Regions from separate parts of the Streptomyces sp. cmx-18-6 genome, predicted to be linked through region 3. Evidence: riboswitches for the same ligand, from Rfam matches in the RefSeq annotation. Region 3 holds a riboswitch; each other region holds the start of a gene.
The links. A riboswitch is a leader RNA that binds a small molecule or an ion and turns the genes downstream of it on or off. The one in region 3 is predicted to bind cyclic di-AMP.

Region 1: it holds a riboswitch for cyclic di-AMP, as region 3 does, so the genes downstream of both, ACLJPL_RS09435 (peptidoglycan DD-metalloendopeptidase family protein) here and ACLJPL_RS18570 (NlpC/P60 family protein) in region 3, are expected to answer to the same signal.
Region 2: it holds a riboswitch for cyclic di-AMP, as region 3 does, so the genes downstream of both, ACLJPL_RS15540 (M23 family metallopeptidase) here and ACLJPL_RS18570 (NlpC/P60 family protein) in region 3, are expected to answer to the same signal.
Region 4: it holds a riboswitch for cyclic di-AMP, as region 3 does, so the genes downstream of both, ACLJPL_RS20800 (C40 family peptidase) here and ACLJPL_RS18570 (NlpC/P60 family protein) in region 3, are expected to answer to the same signal.

The regions. Positions count from the first base shown of each region.
Region 1 is NZ_JAEBEP010000003.1:286,497-291,561, reverse strand. Features, by position in the region: gene ACLJPL_RS09455 (aspartate aminotransferase family protein) at 1-105, shown strand, start outside; gene ACLJPL_RS09450 (helix-turn-helix domain-containing protein) at 165-773, shown strand; gene ACLJPL_RS09445 (DUF6126 family protein) at 817-993, shown strand; gene ACLJPL_RS09440 (tyrosine-protein phosphatase) at 1,080-1,892, opposite strand; cyclic di-AMP (ydaO/yuaA leader) riboswitch at 2,339-2,497, shown strand; gene ACLJPL_RS09435 (peptidoglycan DD-metalloendopeptidase family protein) at 2,501-3,490, shown strand; gene ACLJPL_RS09430 (SGNH/GDSL hydrolase family protein) at 3,653-4,480, shown strand; gene ACLJPL_RS09425 (STM4011 family radical SAM protein) at 4,485-5,065, opposite strand, start outside.
Region 2 is NZ_JAEBEP010000006.1:18,535-23,599, reverse strand. Features, by position in the region: gene ACLJPL_RS15550 (MerR family transcriptional regulator) at 1-135, shown strand, start outside; gene ACLJPL_RS15545 (PP2C family protein-serine/threonine phosphatase) at 277-1,554, shown strand; cyclic di-AMP (ydaO/yuaA leader) riboswitch at 1,765-1,917, shown strand; gene ACLJPL_RS15540 (M23 family metallopeptidase) at 1,929-2,978, shown strand; gene ACLJPL_RS15535 (aldo/keto reductase) at 3,192-4,136, shown strand; gene ACLJPL_RS15530 (PrsW family intramembrane metalloprotease) at 4,159-5,065, opposite strand, start outside.
Region 3 is NZ_JAEBEP010000007.1:180,221-185,285, reverse strand. Features, by position in the region: gene ACLJPL_RS18580 (M23 family metallopeptidase) at 1-9, shown strand, start outside; gene pcrA (DNA helicase PcrA) at 208-2,646, opposite strand; cyclic di-AMP (ydaO/yuaA leader) riboswitch at 3,013-3,177, shown strand; gene ACLJPL_RS18570 (NlpC/P60 family protein) at 3,176-4,438, shown strand; gene ACLJPL_RS18565 (hypothetical protein) at 4,473-4,826, opposite strand.
Region 4 is NZ_JAEBEP010000008.1:290,013-295,077, reverse strand. Features, by position in the region: gene ACLJPL_RS20820 (helix-turn-helix domain-containing protein) at 1-625, opposite strand, end outside; gene ACLJPL_RS20815 (ATP-binding protein) at 872-1,303, shown strand; gene ACLJPL_RS20810 (LysR family transcriptional regulator) at 1,438-2,352, opposite strand; gene ACLJPL_RS20805 (LysE family translocator) at 2,426-3,079, shown strand; gene ACLJPL_RS20800 (C40 family peptidase) at 3,141-3,611, opposite strand; cyclic di-AMP (ydaO/yuaA leader) riboswitch at 3,615-3,801, opposite strand; gene ACLJPL_RS20795 (hypothetical protein) at 4,154-4,459, opposite strand; gene ACLJPL_RS20790 (ATP-dependent Clp protease proteolytic subunit) at 4,533-5,065, opposite strand, start outside.

The DNA of each region.
Region 1 (5,065 bases), on a different contig from region 3:
TTCGTGGCGGCGTTCACCGAGGTCATGGACGACGCGCACAGCGGCGGCGGCCTGATGTGGGACTTCGGCCGGACCCTGGTCAAGCAGGCCGTGGCCAACCGCTGACTTTTTGCCTCTCGGGCAATTTATTTGCCCGAGAGGAAAGTTCCTGGCCCAATGGAGGCATGAACCCTCCGGACGATGGGGCGGCCGACGAGCTCCCCGGCGTCGCACCCCGACTGCGCGATCTGCGCCGCGGGCGCGGTCTCACCCTGGAGACCGCGGCCCAGCGGGCCGGACTCTCCCCGGCCCACCTCTCCCGGCTGGAGACCGGCCGCAGGCAGCCCTCGCTGCCCATGCTGCTCGGCCTGGCCCGCATCTACGGTACGACGGTATCCGAGCTGCTCGGCGAGAAGCCGCCCGAGCGGGAGGCGGTCATCCGGGGCGGCCCCTTCGAGGGGGCCGAGGCGGACGGCTGGATGTACCGGCGGGCCGGCGGCTCCGGCCGTGCGATGCAGGCGCTGAGGGTGCGTGTCCCGTACGGCGCCCAGGGCGATCTGGTGCGCGTCCACCCCGGTGAGGAGTGGCTGTACGTCCTGGTCGGGCGGCTGCGGGTCGCGCTGGGGGAGACCGTGCACGATCTGGAACCCGGCGACAGCGCCCACTTCGACTCGCTGACCCCGCACCGCATCGCGGCCCTGGACCGGAGCGGGGCGGAGCTGCTCTTCGTCCACTCCCTGCTCCAGAGCCCCGCGGCCGAGCTGTGCCTCGGCAACGCCCTCCACGCGCGCTGACCCATTCGCTTCACCGGTCGCGAGGCCGGCAGAGAGGACCGTCATGTCCGATTCCGAGCACTACGACCCGCTGACGCCGAGGCGGCCGAAGGCTGCGCAGGACTCGCAGGAGCGCCGGATGCCGCGCGGTCTGGTGATCCGGCTCTTCGCCTATCTGGTGGTCGGCCATGTGATCGCGGCCTTCCTCTACCTGCTCTTCATGGTGGCGGGCGCGGAATGATCGCCGGGCCGATCCCTCCGCGCTGATCCCTCGGCCTTGAGCCCTCAGCCCTGAGCCTTCAGCCCTGGTTTCTCGGCTTTGGTTCTTCAGCCTTGGTCGAGCAGTCGCTCGCGCAGTCGCTCCCGGGTCTCGGGGGAGACGTTCAGTCCCTCCGTCAGGTAGCGGTCCGTCGTGCCCCAGGTCTCGTCGATGGCCGTGAACGCCGCCGCGAGGTACTCCGACCGGGCCCCGAAGAGCGGGTTCAGGAGCTCCATCACCTCGGCGGACATCCCGATCTCGGACATGTCCGACCGCTTCACCTTGTACCGGCGGTGGAGGTCGTTGGACTTGAGGTAGTCCGTCTCGATCGCCTCGCGCTCCACTCCGACCGCCAGCAGCGAGACCGCGATCGACAGCCCCGCCCGGTCCTTGCCCGCCGCGCAGTGCATCAGGGCCGGCACGCTGTCCTCGGCCAGGGCGTGCAGCACCCGGCTGTGCTCGGCGGTGCGGTCCACGATGGTCGACCGGTACATGTGGACCATGCGCTCGACGCCCTTGCCGTTCGCCAGGACCGAGCGCAGCTGCTCGATGTTCCCGTCGCGCACCAGCCGCCAGAACTCGGCCCCATCGGCGGGGTCGGAGAGCGGAATGCTGACATTGCGGACACCGCTGAGCTCGATGTCGAACCCGTCGAGCCGGTGGTCGGCGGAGTTGCGGAAGTCGAAGACCGTGTGCAGCCCGAGGCCGCCGAGGAAGGCCGCGTCCTCGGCGGTGGCGTGCGCCAGATGGCCGCTGCGGTAGAGCCGGCCGAAAGCGGTGCTGCGCCCGTCCGCCGTGGGGAGCCCGCCCACGTCGCGGAAGTTGCGGACTCCGGTCAGTGCGGTCTCTGTCGGCGGGACCTGCGGCACCTGCTGCGTCACGGGGGCTCCTGGGGTCTTCGGTGGCGGCGCGGCTCTCCGGCGAGGGCGCTCCCGTGACGATACGACATCGATTCCCCGGAAAATCATCACGGTTGACGAGCGCCGACCCGGCCGTCCACGGAGCCTGTGCTGATGGGGCGTCAGTGAGGACTCTCGCGGCATGTCCGTATTGGTGTATTTCTCAGAACATGCCCCGCTTATGGGTGAGATGGGATTCGACAGGTGAGCGGGATCATATCCGTGACGGTCCGTGGCGATGACCGTCCGACCGTTTCCCGGGATCCGCACGGAAAGCCAAGATCCGTAATCCACGGAGTGTGACGGGAAATCCCCGGCGCAATTGAATCGATGATTCCGCAAGGCAACCGACGGCTTGTTCCTGTCGTCCTGACTCGTTTACGGTCACCGTCAATCCGGGCGGACCGCCTAATCCTGCCGCCGACCGGAATTCGCACCCACCCACTCACGCGTGGCAGGAGCGGGGGAACCAGGTAAGCCGCCGGCCCGGAGAGATCCGGACCGGCTCGGGGTGAAGTCGCCACGGCGACCGGGCATCTCCAGCCCGAACCCGACAGCTCACCTCGCAGGCGCCGGAGAGGAACTTCCCCATGCCCGCAAAGGGTAAGCACCGTCGTATCAAGTCCGGCCCGATCCACCGCGGCGTCCTCGCCGCGGGCACCGGCGGCGCCGTACTCGCCCTCCCGCTGATCGGCGCCACCGGCGCGCACGCGGCGGAGAAGGCGGCCCCCGCCGCCAAGCCCGCGGCGGCCTCGCCGGCCGCGGCGCACACCGCGCCGCAGTCCGCGCCCGCCACGGCGAAGACCTCCCCGAAGACGTACTCCGTCGTCTCCGGCGACTACCTGGCGAAGATCGCGACCGAGCACCAGGTCAAGGGCGGCTGGCAGAAGCTGTACCAGGACAACCGCTCGGCGGTCGGCGAGAACCCCAGCCTGATCTTCCCGGGCATGAAGCTCACCATCGGCGCCAAGGCGTCCGGCTCCACCGCTCCTTCGGAGGCCGGGAAGCCGGAGGCCAAGAAGGCCGCCCCGGCTCCCAAGGCCGCCCCGAAGAAGGCCGCGCCGGCCCCCAAGGCCGCGCCGAAGGAAGCCCCCAAGGGCGACACCATCTCGGCGGACGACTCCGAGGGCTCCGGCGCCTCCGCGCAGACCGGCTCGTCCGAGGCGACCGGCTCCGGCTGGACCGCCCCGCTGGCCAACGCCAACGTCACCACCCAGTACCGCGCTTCCGGCTCCAGCTGGTCCAGCGGCTACCACACCGGCTCGGACTTCCAGGCCGCCTCCGGCACCCCGATCCACGCCATCGGCCCGGGCACCGTGGTCTCGGCCGGCTGGAGCGGTTCGTACGGCAACGAGGTCGTCATCCGGCACGAGGACGGCATGTACTCCCAGTACGCCCACCAGTCCTCGCTGAGCGTCTCCGCCGGCCAGACCGTCACCGGCGGCCAGCAGATCGGCCTCTCCGGCTCCACCGGCAACTCCACCGGCCCGCACCTCCACTTCGAGGTCCGCACCGGCCCGGGCTACGGCTCGGACGTCGACCCGATCGCCTACCTGCGCGGGCACGGCGTCTCCCTCTGATCCGAGGGGCGTAAGAAGTGATCGAGGGGCGGTGCGCGGCGGCGCACCGCCCCTCCACTTATTCCGGCTTTACCGAAATCTGACCGGGTGGTCTATCTCACCTCCCGTCAACCCCGTATTACGGTCGCGTAGGTCACATTGAACGGTGCAGGATATGCGCTTGTGGCAGACGATTCGAGAACCCAGCAGCAGAACATCATCGGGTCGTACGCGGCGATCGGGGACAGTTTCACCGAAGGCGTCGGAGATCCCGGCCCCGATGGAGCCTTCGTCGGCTGGGCGGACCGGTTCGCGGTTCTGCTCGCCGACCGGCTCCCGGCCCCCGACGCGGCGACGAACCCGGACGAGACCCGGCACGGCGATTTCCGTTACGCCAATCTCGCCGTACGCGGACGCCTCCTCGACCAGATCGTCCAGGAGCAGCTCCCCCGCGCCAAGGAACTGGCCCCCGACCTGGTCAGCTTCTGCGCGGGCGGCAACGACATCATCCGGCCCGGCGCCGACCCCGACGATCTGGCCGAGCGCTTCGAGCGGGCCGTCGCGGACCTGACCAACGCGGTCGGCACGGTCATGGTCACCACCGGCTTCGACACCCGGGGCGTTCCGGTGCTGCGCCACATGCGCGGCAAGATCGCCACGTACAACGTCCACCTCCGGGCGATCGCGGACCGCTACCACTGCCCGGTGCTGGACCTGTGGTCGCTGCGCTCCGTCCAGGACCGGCGCGCCTGGGACGCCGACCGGCTCCACCTGTCGCCCGAGGGCCACACCCGGGTCGCGCTGCGCGCCGCCCAGGTCCTCGGCCACGACGTGCCGGCCGACCCGGACCAGCCCTGGCCGCCCCAGGCCCAGCGCCGCCCGTTCGACGAGCGGCGCGACAACATCCAGTGGGCGCGGGAGTACCTGGTGCCGTGGATCGGCCGGCGGCTGCGCGGCGAATCGTCCGGCGACCACGTCGAGGCGAAGCGCCCGGACCTGCTGCCGCTGTAGCCCGTCACGGCTCCAGCAGAGGCAGCGTACGCCTGGCCGGGCTCGGCCCCACGAGCCCGGCAGGCGGCGGTCCCGCGCCGGGCGCAGCCGGTATCCGCTCCAGCACACCGCCCGCGAACACGTCGTACATCGGCAGCGTCTCCAGGTGCACATAGCCGATATGGCAGTCGCACACGGCGAGCGGACAGGCCCGCGGCCCGAGCGCCCGGCGGTAGCTGCCGTCGTAGAGGTTGCCCAGCTCGGCCTTGACGAAGTGGCAGCGCCGCACCGTGCCGTCGCCGTCCACCGAGACCACCGACTCACCCGTCCGGCACGGCAGCCCGGCCGAGCGGTGCGGATGCCGGCTGTAGGGGAAGAGCGGGTCCAGCTCCGTCCACCGCTCCGCCTCCGCGTCGGTGTACGTATGCCCCTCCGCCGCGTTCACCCAGAGGTAGACCTCGTCGGGGAGCGCCGCCCGCAGCCGCCGCGCCTCGTCGAGGTGCGCGTCGAACCCCACCACGCCCACGCTGTAGCGGATCCCGCGCGCCGACAGCTCCCGGCACTTGCCGAGGAACCGCTCGTACGGCGTCTGCCCCGGGTGGTACG
Region 2 (5,065 bases), on a different contig from region 3:
TACGTGATCGGGCTCGGCGAGATGTATGTCGCCGATCCGCGCTACGGAAAGAACTACGATCGCTACGGAGACGGCACCGCCGCCTTCGTACGGGATGCGCTGACGATCTACGCGGAACACCGGCTCTCCGACTGACCGCCGAGGGCGCGGCGTTCCCCGCCGCTTCCCCCTATTCGGCCGATGACGAGTCGCGCACGGCGCGGCTCCGGGAAGCCTGGACGGGGCGCGGTACCGTCCGCAGCCGTGGCCGGACCGGGCAGGAGCACACAGGTGGGGATGGCGGATAAGGGGCGTGGACGCCTGAGCGGGAGCTTGGGCGTCCCGGGCCGCGGCATGTCCGGTTCCATGGGACGGGCGATGTCCGGCTCCGCGAGCCGTGCCCTGTCCGGTTCCGCCGGGCGGGGGCGGCCGGTGGTGGCCCGGAGCGCCGGTACGCGGCGGTTCGTCCGGCTGCTGCCGCTGCTCCTGATCGGCGGCGGGCTGCTCTTCGACTCGCTCGCCCCGCCCAACTTCACCGCCGTGCCCCTGTTCGTGGCCGCGCCGCTGATCGCCGCGCCGTTCTTCTCGCTCGCCAGCACGATCCGTACGGGTGTGGCCTCGGTCCTCTCCGTCATCGCGATGCGGCTCTCGGACGGGACGTCCACGCACGTCGTCCCGGTCATCGAGATGATCACGGTCCTCACCGCGGCGGCTCTGGCCCTCGTCATCAACGGGGTCGTGCGCCGCAGCAACGAGCAGCTGGCCTCGGCGCGGGTCATCGCGGAGACCGCCATGCGGGCCGTGCTGCCCACCCCGGCGGAGCGGATCGGCGGGCTCCAGGTGGCGGCGCGGTACGAGGCGGCGCAGGCGGACGAGTTCGTCGGCGGGGACCTCTTCGCGGTGGCCGACACCCCGTACGGCGTACGCCTGGTGGTCGGCGACGTACGCGGCAAGGGGCTGGACGCGGTGGAGGCCGTGGCGGTGATCATCGGGGCGTTCCGGGAGGCCGCCGAGCAGGAGCGGTCGCTGGAGGGCGTCGCGCAGCGGCTGGAGCGGGCGCTCGCGCGGGAGGGCACACGGCGGTACGGGCTGGACGCCATGGAGGGGTTCATCACCGCCGTACTGGCCGAGATCCCGCCCGGTTCGGCCTCGCTGCGGCTGGTCAACCGCGGGCACCCGGAGCCGATCCTGCTGCACGCGGACGGGGCCCTGGAGGTCCTCGCGCCGTCCGTGCCCGCGCTGCCGCTGGGGATGGACCTCGGGGTGTGGCCCGACCGGTCCGACGAGTGGGAGCTGCCCGCCGGTTCGACGCTGCTCGCCTTCACGGACGGGCTCTCCGAGGCGCGGGACGCGAACGGGGCCTTCTACGACCCGGCGGCCCGGCTGCGCGGCCGGATCTTCCCGGGGCCGGAGGAGCTGCTGTCGGCGCTCACCGACGACGTACGGCTGCACACCGGAGGGCGGTCCACGGACGACATGGCGCTGCTCGCGGTGAGCCGGCCGGCGGAGGGGCAGCCGGTGCGGCGGACCACGGTGAAGATCGTCGGACGGGGCGATGACACGGTGCGTGACTGAAGGGCATCGCTCCGCATAACATTTGACATACCGTCAGAAAAAGTAGTGTTGCCGAGCCACCGTCAAGTCGCCCGTTTCCACCCGCTTGTAGCCGGTAAGTCCGTGCCGGGGCCGTTAATGATCAACAGGAACGGCTTGGAATCGGGCCCGTCCGTCTATTAACGTTCGATAACGCAGCGCGGTCGTCCCAGCCGTCGTCAGAGACGGCGCCGTGCGCGAGCGCCGAATTCCGCAAGGAAACCGGGGAACCACCTACATGGGGTGAATCGGGCACCTGCGTCTCGTGAGAGGCGGAGGGGCCCGTAGGAGACCTTCCTGCTCCGAACCCGTCAGCTAACCCGGTAGGCGAGAAGGAAGGAAAGGAGTGCGCCCACGTGGCGTCCAACAAGCCTGCCCCTGAGGCCCCGTCACCCTTCAGTGTCGACACCTTCGGTGACGAGGAACGGACGTGGGAGGAGTGGAATCCCACCGAGGAGTCCATCCGTCCCGTGCGCGGCAGGCACCGCGTAGCCAAGCAGCGGGGGCTCGCCCGTAGCTCCACCGTCCTCGGGGTCGGCGTCATAGCGGCGGTCGGAGCGGGTGGCATGGCCACCGCTCAGGACAAGGCACCCGTCTCCATCTCTCTTCCCGATTCCTTCGTGGACAACCTCCCCGACGCCAAGTCCCTTCCCGGCGTCGGGTCCTTCATGTCCCAGGAGGCCGAGGCGGCCCCGGTCGTCGCCGCCTCCGCGCCGCTCACCACCGCGGGCATCACCACCGCCGAGGCCGAGCAGGGCACGACCGACGCGGGCGAGGCCCTGCGCGCCCGGATCCTCCAGCAGGCCGAGCAGCAGCAGGCCAGCGCGGACGCCGAGGCCAGGGCCGCCGAGGAGGCCGCCGCCGCCGAGAAGGCCGCCACCGAGGCGAAGAAGCAGCAGGACGAGGCCGAGGCCAAGGCCAAGGCGAAGATCGCCGCCGAGAAGAAGGCGGCGAAGGAGGCGGCGGCGAAGAAGGCCGAGGAAGAGCGCCTCGCCAAGCTCCGCGCCAGCTACACCCCGCCCACCTCCGCGTACACGCTCACCTCGACCTACGGCCAGTCCGGCGCGATGTGGTCCTCCGGCCAGCACACCGGCCTGGACTTCGCCGGGGCGGCCGGTTCGCCGCTCAAGGCCGTGCACGGCGGCACGATCACCTCGGCCGGCTGGTCCGGTTCGTACGGCTACCGCACCGTCCTCCAGCTCGATGACGGCACGGAGATCTGGTACGCCCACCAGTCCTCGATCGACGTCTCGGTCGGCCAGCGGGTCGACACCGGCGACACCATCGGCCGCATGGGCGCGACCGGCAACGTGACCGGCGTCCACCTCCACCTGGAGGTCCGCACCGCGGGCGGCTCGGCCATGGACCCGGCGGCGTGGCTGAACAGCAAGGGCCTGGGCGTCTGAGCCTGGCGGTCTGAGCCGCTTCACGCCCTCTCGTGCGCCCTCGCGGTTGTAGGCGCGCCCCCCGAACCCCGGCAGCCCTGACGCTCACCCCCCGACGTCAGGGCTGCCGGTCTGTCCGGGGACCGTATTCCAGGGCGGGGGCCAGGGTCAGGGCCGGGGTGCCGGGGGCAGGGTGAGGAATACCCGGCTCCGCCTCCGCCGTTGAACACGCACATGACTTCACTGCGTACGCTCGGCAGCTCCGACCTCCAGGTCTTCCCCCTCTCCCTCGGCGGCAACGTCTTCGGATGGACGGCGGACGAGGACCAGTCCTTCGCCGTCCTGGACGCGTACGCCGCGGCCGGCGGCAACTTCATCGACACCGCCGACGCCTACACCGCCTGGATCGAGGGCCACCAGGGCGGCGAGTCGGAGACCGTCATCGGCAAGTGGCTCGCCTCGCGCGGCAACCGCTCCGACATCGTCGTGGCCACCAAGGTCGGAGCCCACCCCGACTACAAGGGGCTCTCCGCCGCCACCGTCAAGGGCGCGGCCGAGCAGTCGCTGCGCCGGCTCGGCACCGACCACATCGACCTCTACTACACGCACTTCGACGACGAGACGGTCCCGGTGGAGGAGATCGTCACCGCCCTCGACCAGCTGGTGAAGGAGGGCAAGGTGCGCCACATCGCCGCCTCCAACATCAGCCCCGAACGCCTCCAGGCATCCCTCGACTTCTCCGAACGCGAGGGCCTGGCCCGGTACGTCGCGCTCCAGCCGCACTACAACCTGGTCTCCCGCGACACCTACGAGGGAGCCCTCCAGGACACCGCCGCCCGCGCCGGACTCGCCGCCCTCCCGTACTTCGCGCTGGCCGCGGGCTTCCTCACGGGCAAGTACCGCCCCGGCGCGAACGTGGAGAGCGCCCGCTCCGGGAAGGCCGGTGGATACCTGGAGTCGGAGCGGGGGCCCAAGGTGCTCGCCGCCCTCGACCGGATCGCCGCGGAACGGGACGCCGAGATCGCCACGGTCGCCCTCGCCTGGCTCGCCGCCCGCCCCACGGTCGTCGCCCCGATCGCCTCCGCCCGCACGGTCGACCAGCTCCCCGCGCTCCTGGCCGTCGCCGACCTGCACCTGACGGACGATGAGGTCGCCGCGCTCACGGAGGCGTCCGCCTGACCCGCCCGGCGCTCGCCCCGCCTTACGGGGGAGGCGGGGTGGGGCCGGACCGGGGGCCGGACTGGGGGTGCGGGTGCGGGTACGGGTACTGATGCTGGGGCGGGACCGGGCTGCCGTGGCCGGGGCCGTACCCCTGGCCGTAGCCGTGGCTCTGTCCCTGCCCGTGGCCGTACTCGGGGCCGTAACCCTGGCGCCGGCCCTGCCCGTAGCCGTATCCGGGTCCGTACCCCTGCCCGTAGCCGTATCCGGGTCCGTACCCCTGCCCCTGGCCGTATCCGGGTCCGTACCCCTGCCTCTGGCCGTATCCGTAGCCGTACGGCATCGGCGGCCGGGCGTGGGGGCGGGGTCTGGTGCTCGTGACGCGGGCGGCGTGGGTGAGGGCCGGGCCCGCGATGGCGCGGCGCTGCCAGAGGTGGTGCAGCAGTTCCCGTTCCCGCTCGGCGAAGTCCGGGCCGACCGCGCCGTGGCGGGCCCGGCGGCGGAGGCCCGCCAGGGAGGTCGCGAACGACTCGTACTCGGCGACCGCGCGGGCCGCCGCCCGGCCCCGGGACCGGTCCGGCATCCCGTGCCAGTGACGGGCGATGTCGCGGGCCACGCCCCGGGCCCGCATCGAGGAGAGCGCCTGCGGTTCGGCGGGGCTCAGCCAGCCGGCCGCCGCGTACACCGGCAGTTCGGCGGCGAGCGCACGCAGCTCCCGCTGGCGCGACCAGATCGCCAGCCACGTCACCAGGCCGAACAGCGGGACCATCACCACCCCGTACACCGCGTAGAAGCCGAACGGGCCGAAGACCGTCGAACCGTTCCACAGGGCGTGCAGGCCCATCGCGAGCAGCAGGCCGAGCAGCGGCAGGGCGATCCGGCGGAACCGGTGGCGGCGGGCGCTGACGGCCGCGAAGCCGAAGCCGAGGCCGGTGAGGACCGTGAACAGC
Region 3 (5,065 bases):
GCGACCTGATACGCACAAGCGCATACGAGAGAGGGGTGCGGGACGGCCGAAGCCGTCCCGCACCCCTTCTTTCACGCTCCCCGCCGGCAGAGCCCCGTCCGCCGGAAGCCGCGTACACAGCTCCGGAACTCCGGCGGACAGCTCCGGAACTCCGCCGGAGCTCCGGAGCCCCGGCGGACAGCTCCGGAGCCCCGGCGGCAGCTCCGTCTACAGCTTCTCGACCGGCGCGTACCGCAGGAGCAGCTTCTTGGGGCGCTCGTCGCCGAAGTCCACCGTCGCCTTGGCCTGGTCGCCGAAGCCCTCGACGGCCGTCACCGTGCCCAGCCCGAACTGGTCGTGCGTGACCCGGTCCCCCACCACCAGCGTGACCGTGGGCTTCTCCACGCCGCGCCGGGTCGCGAAGCCCGAGGGTCCCGAGCGGGCGCGCGAGGAGGAGAGCGAGGACGTGATGCCCGAGGTGGGTCCGGCCGGGGCGGCCATCGGGCCCTTGCGCTTCCACTCCAGGTGCTGGTCCGGGATCTCCTCCAGGAACCGCGAGGGCGGGTTGTACGAGGGCTGGCCCCAGGCGCTGCGCATCGCGGCCCGGGTGAGGTAGAGGCGTTCGCGGGCGCGGGTGATGCCGACGTACGCGAGGCGGCGCTCCTCCTCCAGCTCCTTGGTCTGGCCGAGGGCCCGCATGTGCGGGAAGACGCCGTCCTCCATGCCGGTGAGGAAGACCACCGGGAACTCCAGGCCCTTCGCGGTGTGCAGGGTCATCAGCGTGATGACGCCGGAACCGTCCTCGTCCTCGTCGGGGATCTGGTCGGAGTCCGCGACCAGCGCGACCTTCTCCAGAAACTCCGCGAGCGTGCCGGCCTCCTCCTCGTCGCCGCGCTCCTGCTCGAACTCCAGGGCGACGGCGGCGAGTTCCTGGAGGTTCTCGATACGGGTCTCGTCCTGCGGGTCGGTCGACGCCTGGAGCTCCGCGAGATAGCCCGTGCGCTCCAGCACCGCTTCCAGCACGACGGCGGGTCCGGCCCCGGACTCGACGATGGTGCGCAGCTCCTCCATCAGCGTGTTGAAGCGCTTGACGGCGTTGGACGAGCGGGCCGCCATGCCGTACGCCTCGTCCACGCGGCGCAGCGCCTGCGGGAAGGAGATCTTCTCGCGCATCGACAGGGCGTCGATCATGGCCTCGGCGCGGTCGCCGATGCCGCGCTTGGGCACGTTGAGGATGCGGCGCAGCGGGACGGTGTCCTCGGGGTTGGCGAGGACCCGGAGGTAGGCCAGGACGTCCCGGACCTCCTTGCGCTCGTAGAAGCGCACGCCGCCGACGACCTTGTAGGGCAGGCCGACGCGGATGAAGATCTCTTCGAAGACGCGGGACTGGGCGTTGGTCCGGTAGAAGACGGCGACGTCGCCCGCCTTGGCGTCGCCCGCGTCGGTGAGGCGGTCGATCTCGTCCGCGACGAACTGAGCCTCGTCGTGCTCGGTGTCCGCGACGTATCCGGTGATGCGGGCGCCGGAGCCGGCGTTGGTCCACAGGTTCTTCGGGCGGCGGCTCTCGTTGCGCTCGATGACCGCGTTGGCGGCGGAGAGGATCGTCTGCGTGGAGCGGTAGTTCTGCTCCAGCAGGATCGTGGTCGCGCTCGGGTAGTCCTCCTCGAACTGGAGGATGTTGCGGATGGTCGCACCCCGGAAGGCGTAGATCGACTGGTCCGCGTCGCCCACCACGCACAGCTCGGCGGGGGCGTCGGCCTCTCCGGCCGGGCCGACCAGCTCGCGTACCAGCGTGTACTGGGCGTGGTTGGTGTCCTGGTACTCGTCGACCAGGACGTGGCGGAAGCGGCGGCGGTAGTGCTCGGCGACGTCCGGGAATGCCTGGAGGAGGTGGACCGTCGTCATGATGATGTCGTCGAAGTCCAGGGCGTTGGCCTCGCGGAGGCGGGCCTGGTACAGCGCGTACGCCTGGGCGAGGGTCTTCTCGAAGCCGTCCGCGGCCTGTCCGGCGAAGGTCTCCTCGTCGATCAGCTCGTTCTTGAGGTTGGAGACCTTCGCGGTGAAGGACTTCGGCGGGAAGCGCTTGGGGTCCAGGTCCAGATCGCGGCAGACCAGGGCCATCAGGCGCTTGGAGTCGGCGGCGTCGTAGATCGAGAACGACGACGTGAAGCCGAGCTTCTTGGACTCGCGGCGCAGGATGCGGACGCACGCGCTGTGGAAGGTCATGACCCACATGGCGTTGGCGCGCGGGCCCACGAGCTGCTCGACGCGCTCCTTCATCTCGCCCGCGGCCTTGTTGGTGAAGGTGATCGCGAGGATCTGCCCGGGGTGCGTCCCGCGCTCGGCCAGCAGGTGGGCGATGCGGTGGGTCAGGACCCGGGTCTTGCCGGAGCCGGCCCCGGCGACGATGAGCAGCGGGGACCCGGCGTGCACGACGGCGGCGCGCTGCTCGGTGTTCAGCCCGTCGAGCAGCGCCGCGGCGTCGATGACCGGGCGCGGGTGGCCGTCCCGGTAATACCCGTCCCTGGGCGGCGGGGGCGCGTCGAAGACGCCCTCGAAGAGTCCCTCCGGCACCGCTTCGGGTGCGTGGTCCTCGGGGGGCGGGGGCGGGCCGTCCTCCGTGGTCTGGAGGCCGGTCAGGAAGTTGTCGTCAAAGAGGCTGCTCATCGCCATCCGAGTCTAGGCGGCCGCACCGACAACCTTCCGCCGAAGCCGGGAAGAGAGCGGGAAGAGGCCGGGAAGAGGCCCGGAAGAGGCTGGCGAGAAGTCGGTGAAAAGCCGGCGAGAGGCCGGTGAGAGGCCAGAAGAAGCGCTCCGGTCGGCGGCCGCCACGCCGAGCCCCGCCACGCACGGAGACCGGACGAGCGCGTTCCGTTAAAGAACCCCCGGTGGGAGGGGGTGCGGCGGCCTCCGGCCACAAAGGTCACGAAAATGTATCGGGCATATCGCTCATCGACCTTCCCAGCGGTGGCGCCGGTTGGCTAGCGTGCTCGATCAGGTGGCCCGTACCCCCTGGACGCGATCCGCGCCGAACGGGCGACCCTGCCGAATCCGTCCTGCCTCGCGGCAGTTCGGAACCGGGGACCCACACGCAGCACCGGGGTGAATCGGTCCGTACCCCTCGTCCGGACCGTAGGACAGCCTTCCGTTCCGTCCGAACCCGACAGCTAACCCGGTAGGTGGTCCACGGAAGGAGATGCCGGTCTTGGCATCGCACCGCAAGCCGCGCACGAAGGTGCGCACCACCACCCCCGCCGTCGGGTTCACGACGGCCGCGCTGGCCTCTGTGACGTTGCTCTCCACGCAGAGCGCGACGGCCGCCCCCACAGAGCCGAAGCCGGCCATCGAGGAAGTCCAGAAGAAGGTCGACGAGCTCTACCGGCAGGCGGGCAGCGCGACCCAGCAGTACAACCACGCCAAGGCCGCCTCCACGGCCCAGCGGACGAAGGTCGACACGCTGCTCTCGGACGTGGCGAAGCGGACCGAGAAGATGAACGAGGCGCGCCGGGAACTGGGGGCCTACGCGGCCGCGCAGTACCGCTCCGGCGGCATCGCGCCCACCGCGACCTTCTTCCTGGCGGACGACCCGCAGTCGTACTTCGACCAGAGCCAGGTGATGAGCCGGTCGACGGCGCGGCAGCAGAAGGCCGTGGACGACTTCCGGACGCAGCAGGCGGACGCGGCGAAGAAGCGCGCGGAGGCCGTCCAGAGCCTGGAGACGCTGACCGAGACGCAGACGACGCTGCGCACCAGCAAGAAGAACGTGCAGGCCAAGCTCACCGAGGCCCGGTCCCTGCTCTCCCGGCTGACCGCCGAGGAGAAGGCGCGGCTGGCGGAGCTGGAGCGCAAGAAGGAGGCCGAGGCGCGGAAGAAGGCGGCGAAGCTGGCCGCCCGCCAGGCCGCCGAGGCCCAGCAGCGCGCCGACGCCGAGAAGAAGGCCCGCGAGGAGGCCGCGAAGGAGTCGGACGGCGACAGCGCGACCGGTTCCGGCGGTGGTGCGGGTTCCGGCGGCGGGACCGGTTCCGGCAGCGGTACGGGGACGGGCCCGGGAGCCGGTACGGGTACGGAGACGGGCCCAGGGGCGGGCACCGGAACGGGCAGCGGTTACGCGGCCAAGGCCGAGAAGGTGCTCGCCTTCGCGCGCGCCCAGATCGGCAAGCCGTACGTGTGGGGGGCCTCGGGCCCGTCCTCGTACGACTGCTCGGGGTTGACGCAGGCGGCCTGGCGGGCGGCGGGCGTCACGCTGCCCCGGACCACCTGGGACCAGGTCAAGGTCGGGACGCGGGTCGCCACCTCCGACCTGCAACCCGGCGACCTGGTCTTCTTCTACGACGACATCAGCCACGTCGGCGTCTACAAGGGCGGCGGGATGATGATCCACGCCCCGAAGCCGGGGGCGAACGTGCGCGAGGAGTCGATCTACTACATGCCGATCTACGGCAGCGTGCGCCCGGCGTAGCACGTCGAGGGGCGGCCTCCGGAGAGGCCGCCCCTCAGGTCCAGAGCGTGGCGATGAAGATGTTGGCGACCGTCAGAGCGCCGACCGCCGCGAACGCACCCTTCTCGACCCTCTCCTCGTCCCGCTTGACGTAGACCAGCGCGAGGATGGCGACGAGCAGCAGCAGCTTCACGCCGATCTTGACGTTGTTCACGCTCTGGTCGTCGGCCTGGTTGAGCCCGACCAGGGCCACGCCGGTGACCAGCATGGTCAGCGCGCCGTGCAGCATGGCGGGAACGAAGCGGGCGGCGCCCGCGCCCATGGCCTTCATCTGCGTGAGGAAGCCGCCCAGCAGGGAGGCGATGCCGATGATGTGCAGGGCGACGAAGACATTGATGAGTACGTCCATGGCTCGGGAGCCTAGCCATGGCCAAAGCATGGCCGGGCAGTGAGGCAAGCCTTTCCTGGAGCCTTCGCCGGAACTGAACGCCCTGCGCCCGAACCTGCCGGAATGATCAATTCCGGGTGCGTATCTCCGATCATCCGGCGGCGACGAAACGTCACATCCGGGCAATAACTGTCATGGCGACCCTTTTCCGTGCGCCGGGATTAGCGTCCCTCGCGGGCCCTACGGCATCCGCCGGAGGA
Region 4 (5,065 bases), on a different contig from region 3:
GCAACTGGAGCCGCACATGAGGAAGTTGAGCGACCTGACTCAGATGGCCCAGCTGATCCCGCATCACCTCGGGGCCGCCCACCTCGCGCCGCAGCACGGCTTCGTCCAGTACGGCGGTGAACCGCAGCGGCGGGCTCGCGCGCAGAACTCTCTGACGGGTCAGCCGGACCTCGACCAGGGAGTCCAGCCGGTCCGCCGGTAACCCGTCCAGCGCGGCCCGGGTCACCGCCCGGGCGTAACCGGCGGTCTGGAGCAGCCCCGGAACCACCGAGGTCTCCAGCGTCCGCACCGTGCTCGCCTGGGACTCCAGACTGATGAAGTCGCGGTACTGCGGCGGGATCAGCCCCCGGTACGCGTGCCACCACCCCGAGCCGCCGCCGCCCGCCGATCCGGCGAGGACTTCGAACAGGGCGCGCAACTGCGCGTCGTGCACCGCGTAGGCGTCGAGCAGGCGCGTCACGTCGTCGGCGCTCACCCCGCTCGCACCGGTCTCGATGCGGCTCACCTTCGACTGGTGCCAGCCGAGCAGCCGCGCCGCGTCCCGGCTGGTCAGCCCGGAGGCGTTCCGCAGGCTCCGCAACTCCTCGCCGAGCTTGCGCCGTCGGACGACGGGGCCGTGCAGCATCCAGGTCTCCTTGCGCCGTGCGGGAAGGGGCGGGGCCGACACGCACCGCAAGGTTCGGGCCCGCAGAGGGGTCAGTGTGCCCTTCGTCCACGTCCTGCGGGACCCGAATTCACCGCTTCGAGCGACAGATATATGCATATCTTGGTCGAACGTCGTTACAGCGAGCTTCAACAGTGGCAGTCTGGCGCGAAGCACAATCCTGGCCGACTGCCGGTCGGCCGGGGCGCGAAAGGGACGGGCGTCGCCATGGCAGACCATCAGGAAGCAACCGTCACTCTGCCGAGCGATCCGGCCTCGGTCTCCTCGGCCCGCAGATATGTGGCCAGGACACTGGCCGAATGGGGCCTCGGAGAGGACACCGACTTCGCCGACACCATCCGGCTGATCATCTCGGAACTCGCCACCAACGCCGTCCAGCACACCTTCGGCCAGTCGCCCACCTTCACCGTGGATCTGCGTCTCGAACGGGACGAGGAACTGCGCCTCGGGGTGACGGACAGTCACCCCCGGTGGCCCCAGAGACTTCCCGCCGCCGTACGGCAGGACAACGGGCGGGGCATGGTGATCATCCGCGCGCTGGCCAAGGAGCGCGGCGGGCGGCTCACGGTCGTCCCCACGGCCGAAGGCGGCAAGACGGTCTGGATCATCCTGCCCTGGGCGGTGCCGGTCCAGGGCTGACACGGACGCGGCGGGACGGCGTACCGCTGAGCGGCGGTTCCTGAACCCGGCCGGATCCGGAGAATCGGGAACAGCCACTCCGGATCCGGAGACCGGAGGTAGCCGCTCCGGATCCGGCGACGGGGAGCAGCCGCTCAGATCGCCGCGCCCCGGCCGAAGCCGCTCCGCAGCAGCGCGAGCAGCGTCGCCGCCGCCGCGGTCGCCCGTTCGCCCCGGTGCACGACGGAGATCGTCCGGCGGAAGGCCGCGGGCTCCAGCCGCCGGACGGCCAGCGGCGTGGACGACAGCGACGCGACCATCTCCGGCACCACCGCCACCCCGAGCCCCGCGCTGACCAGCGCGCACACCAGCGCGTAGCCGGGCGACTCGCACACCACCGCCGGTGTGGCGCCCGCCTGCGCCAACGCGCTCTCCACACCGCGCCGGGGCGGATGCGTGGGCGCGCTGCTGATCAGGGGCCGTCCCGCCAGCTCGGTGACCGCCAGCCGCCCGGTGCCCTCGGCGAGCCGGTGGCCGACCGCGGTCGCCAGCACCAGCTCCTCGACCAGCAAGGGTTCCAGGGTGACGCCTGGAGGCGGCGGGTCGGCCGCCGCGGGCTCGTAGGCGTGGGTCAGCGCCAGATCCACTTCGCCCGCCGCCACCGCGGCGACCCCGCCCGGGGGCTCGTACTCGGTGACGGCCAGCTCGACGTCCGGATGGGCCCGCCGGAACGCGCTCAGGACCGGCGGCAGCAGATGGACCCCGGCCGTCGTGAACGTGCCGACCCGCAGCCTGCCCCCGGAGAGCTCGGCCAGCTGTGCCAGCTCGTGCCGCGCCTGGTCCAGCTCGTCCAGGGCCCGCCGGGCGCGGCCCGCCAGCAGCTCCCCGGCCGCTGTCAGCCGCGCCCCGCGATGGTGGCGCACCAGGAGCGTCGCCCCGGCCTCGCGCTCCAGTTTGGCCAGCTGCTGGGAGAGCGCGGGCGCGGTGTAGCCCAGGTGGGCGGCGGCCCGCGTGATCGATCCGGTCTCGGCGACCGCCACCAGCGCCGCGAGCCGTGTCGCGTCGTACATTAAGCGTTCCTTTAGGCAGACCCAGAAGATTGCAAGTACACGCTAAAGGCTTCCACGGTCCAGGCTGGACCCCATGGACGCTCAACTGATCGCCTTCACCGGGATCGCCGCCGGTATGGTCGCGCTGCCCGGCGCCGACTTCGCCGTCGTCGTACGCAACGCCCTGGCCTCGCGGACCGCCGGCCTGGCCACCGCGTTCGGCGTCGCCGGGGGACTGCTCGTGCACACCGCGCTCGCCGTGGCGGGGCTGGCCGCAGTGCTCGTGACGATGCCCGTGCTCTTCCGCACCGTCCAACTGCTCGGCGGGGCGTACGTGCTCTACCTCGGCATCAGCGCCCTGTACGCGGTCCGGCGCCGGGTCTCCGAGGAGAGCAGCCGTACGCCGGACCAGGTACCGCCTGAGGAGTCCAAGGAGGCCAAGGAGTTCGGGCGCGCCCTGCGTCAGGGTTTCCTGACCAACGCGCTCAACCCCAAAGCGCCCGTGCTCTTCCTCAGCCTGCTGCCCCAGTTCGTCCCGGACGGGCAGCCGCCGTTGCCCAGGACGCTGGTGCTCGCCGCCCTCGTGGTGGCTCTCGCCCTCATCTGGTTCCCGGCCGTCGCCCTCCTCGTGGACCGGCTGGGCCGGTGGCTGCGCCGACCGCGTACCGCCCGGGCGATCGAGGGCGGCAGCGGTGTGGCGCTCACCGGACTGGGGCTGGCGCTGGTGACCGGCCCGCTCCTGCGGTGAGTACGGAGAGAGCCTCCGCACGAAGAGAGCGCCCGCACGGAAAGAGCGTCGGGCCGGTGGGTCAGCGGACCCGTCCGTACCAGACGCTCTTGGACCAGATTTTCGCCAGTCGCACCACGTCCCCCGATTTGGGGGAGTGCCAGATCTTCCCGGCCCCGGCGTAGATGCCCACGTGGTAGACGCTGCGCCCCGAATGGAAGAACACGAGGTCGCCGGGTTTCCTCTTCGACGAGGAGATACGGCTGGTCTTGTTGTACTGCTGCTGTGCCGTGCGGGGAAGTTTCTTGCCGACCTTCTTGAACGAGTAGACAGTCAGCCCTGAACAGTCGAAACGGTTGGGGCCGGCGGCCCCGTACTTGTAAGGGGAGCCCTTCTTCGACGCGGCGACCTTCAGCGCCTTCGTCGAGTGGGTGGCGGCCTCGGCGTCGTCGACCAGGCCGGGTGCCAGCATCGAGGACGTCACGGCCAGGGTGAGCACCGATGCCGTACCGAAGCGGGCGAACAGAGACGGGACATGAACCTGCGCAGACATGCGCAACCCTTCGTCAGCCGCCTGTGAAGGATGACCTGTCGGGTTCGGGCTGGCGAAGTTGCCCGGCCGCTTGACGCGGCTTCACCCCGAGGGCTTCCCGGTCTCCCGGTCGGCCCGTTGTGCTCGGGTCCTCCACTCCTGCCGATCCACTCCTGTCGACCAGTCATCCGGGAGGCGGCAGGACTCGGCGTCCACCCGGACCGCCCCGCCGCGGTGGCGGGGGCTTGTCGTCCCAGGGATCTTGACCCACCAAGTGCCGGATTTCCGAGTCGAAACGGTGATTTGTGAGTCTCCTCACCACTGATCCGTTCGAGTGGACAGGGCGGATTCGCGCCCGCCGACGAGCCGGGCGCACACCCTCGTACCAGCGACGAAAGGGCGCATTTCGAGTACGGCCCACGCGGGGAACGCAAGTTGAGCCATCGCTCGCGCGGGTGAACTCCTACGCCGAACGAGCGAGGAAAATCGATCGCGGGACCGGGCGTGTCGCACGGCGCGATCCGCCGGCACACCCTCTATGCGCTCCCGGCGCGCGGAGCGGCTCAGTTCGGGGTCGGAGGCATGGCGACCCGGCCCGCCCGACGCTCGCCGTCCAGCACCCGCAGGGCCCGCGCGAGCGTCGCCGCGTGAATCTGCCGCTCACCCCGCTCGTGCATCAGGGCCAGGGCGTCGCGCAGGGCCGCCGCCCCGGAGGCCAGGGCCTGAGCGGCTCTCAGGGCGCTGTAGGTGTCGCTGCCGCGCGCCGGGTTGATGCGGCCCACCTGGTCCAGGACCGCCAGGTAACAGTCGATGAACTCGCCCTCGGCGCGGGTCAGTGCGGGCAGGGGCGGGAACTCCGTTGGCTCCATGGGCGGTTCACCTCGCGTCGTGCGGCGGCTGGGGGTGAGGGGGCGTCCTGTCGACCGAGTCGCGGAACGTCCCCTAGCGGTTCTCCACGACATGGTCCACCAGCCCATGGGTGCGGGCGGCCCTCGCGTCGAGGATGGTGTCGCGCTCGATGTCGGCGGTGACCTGCTCGGCGGTCCGGCCGGTGTGCCGGACCAGCATGGCCGTGAACATCTCGCGGGTGCGCACCAGTTCGCGCGCGTAGATCTCCAGGTCGGACGGCTGGCCCCGCATCGGCTCCTCCAGTGCGGGCTGCTGAATGACTACCCGCGCACCGGGCAGAGCATGTCGGCGTCCCGGCGCACCGGCCGCCAGCAGGGCGGCGGCGTAGGAGCCGGCCTGGCCCAGGCAGAAGGTCTCCACCTCGCAGGTCAGGAACTGCATCGTGTCGTAGACCGCGGCCATCGCTCCGAACGAGCCGCCGGGGGAGTTGATGTAGAGCGACAGGGGCCGGTCCGGATCGGCGTGCTCCAGATACATGAACTGGGCGATGAGGTCGCTCGCCGCGGTGTCGTCGATCGGAGTCCCGAGAAAGACGATCCGCTCGGAGAGCAGCTTGGAGTACGGGT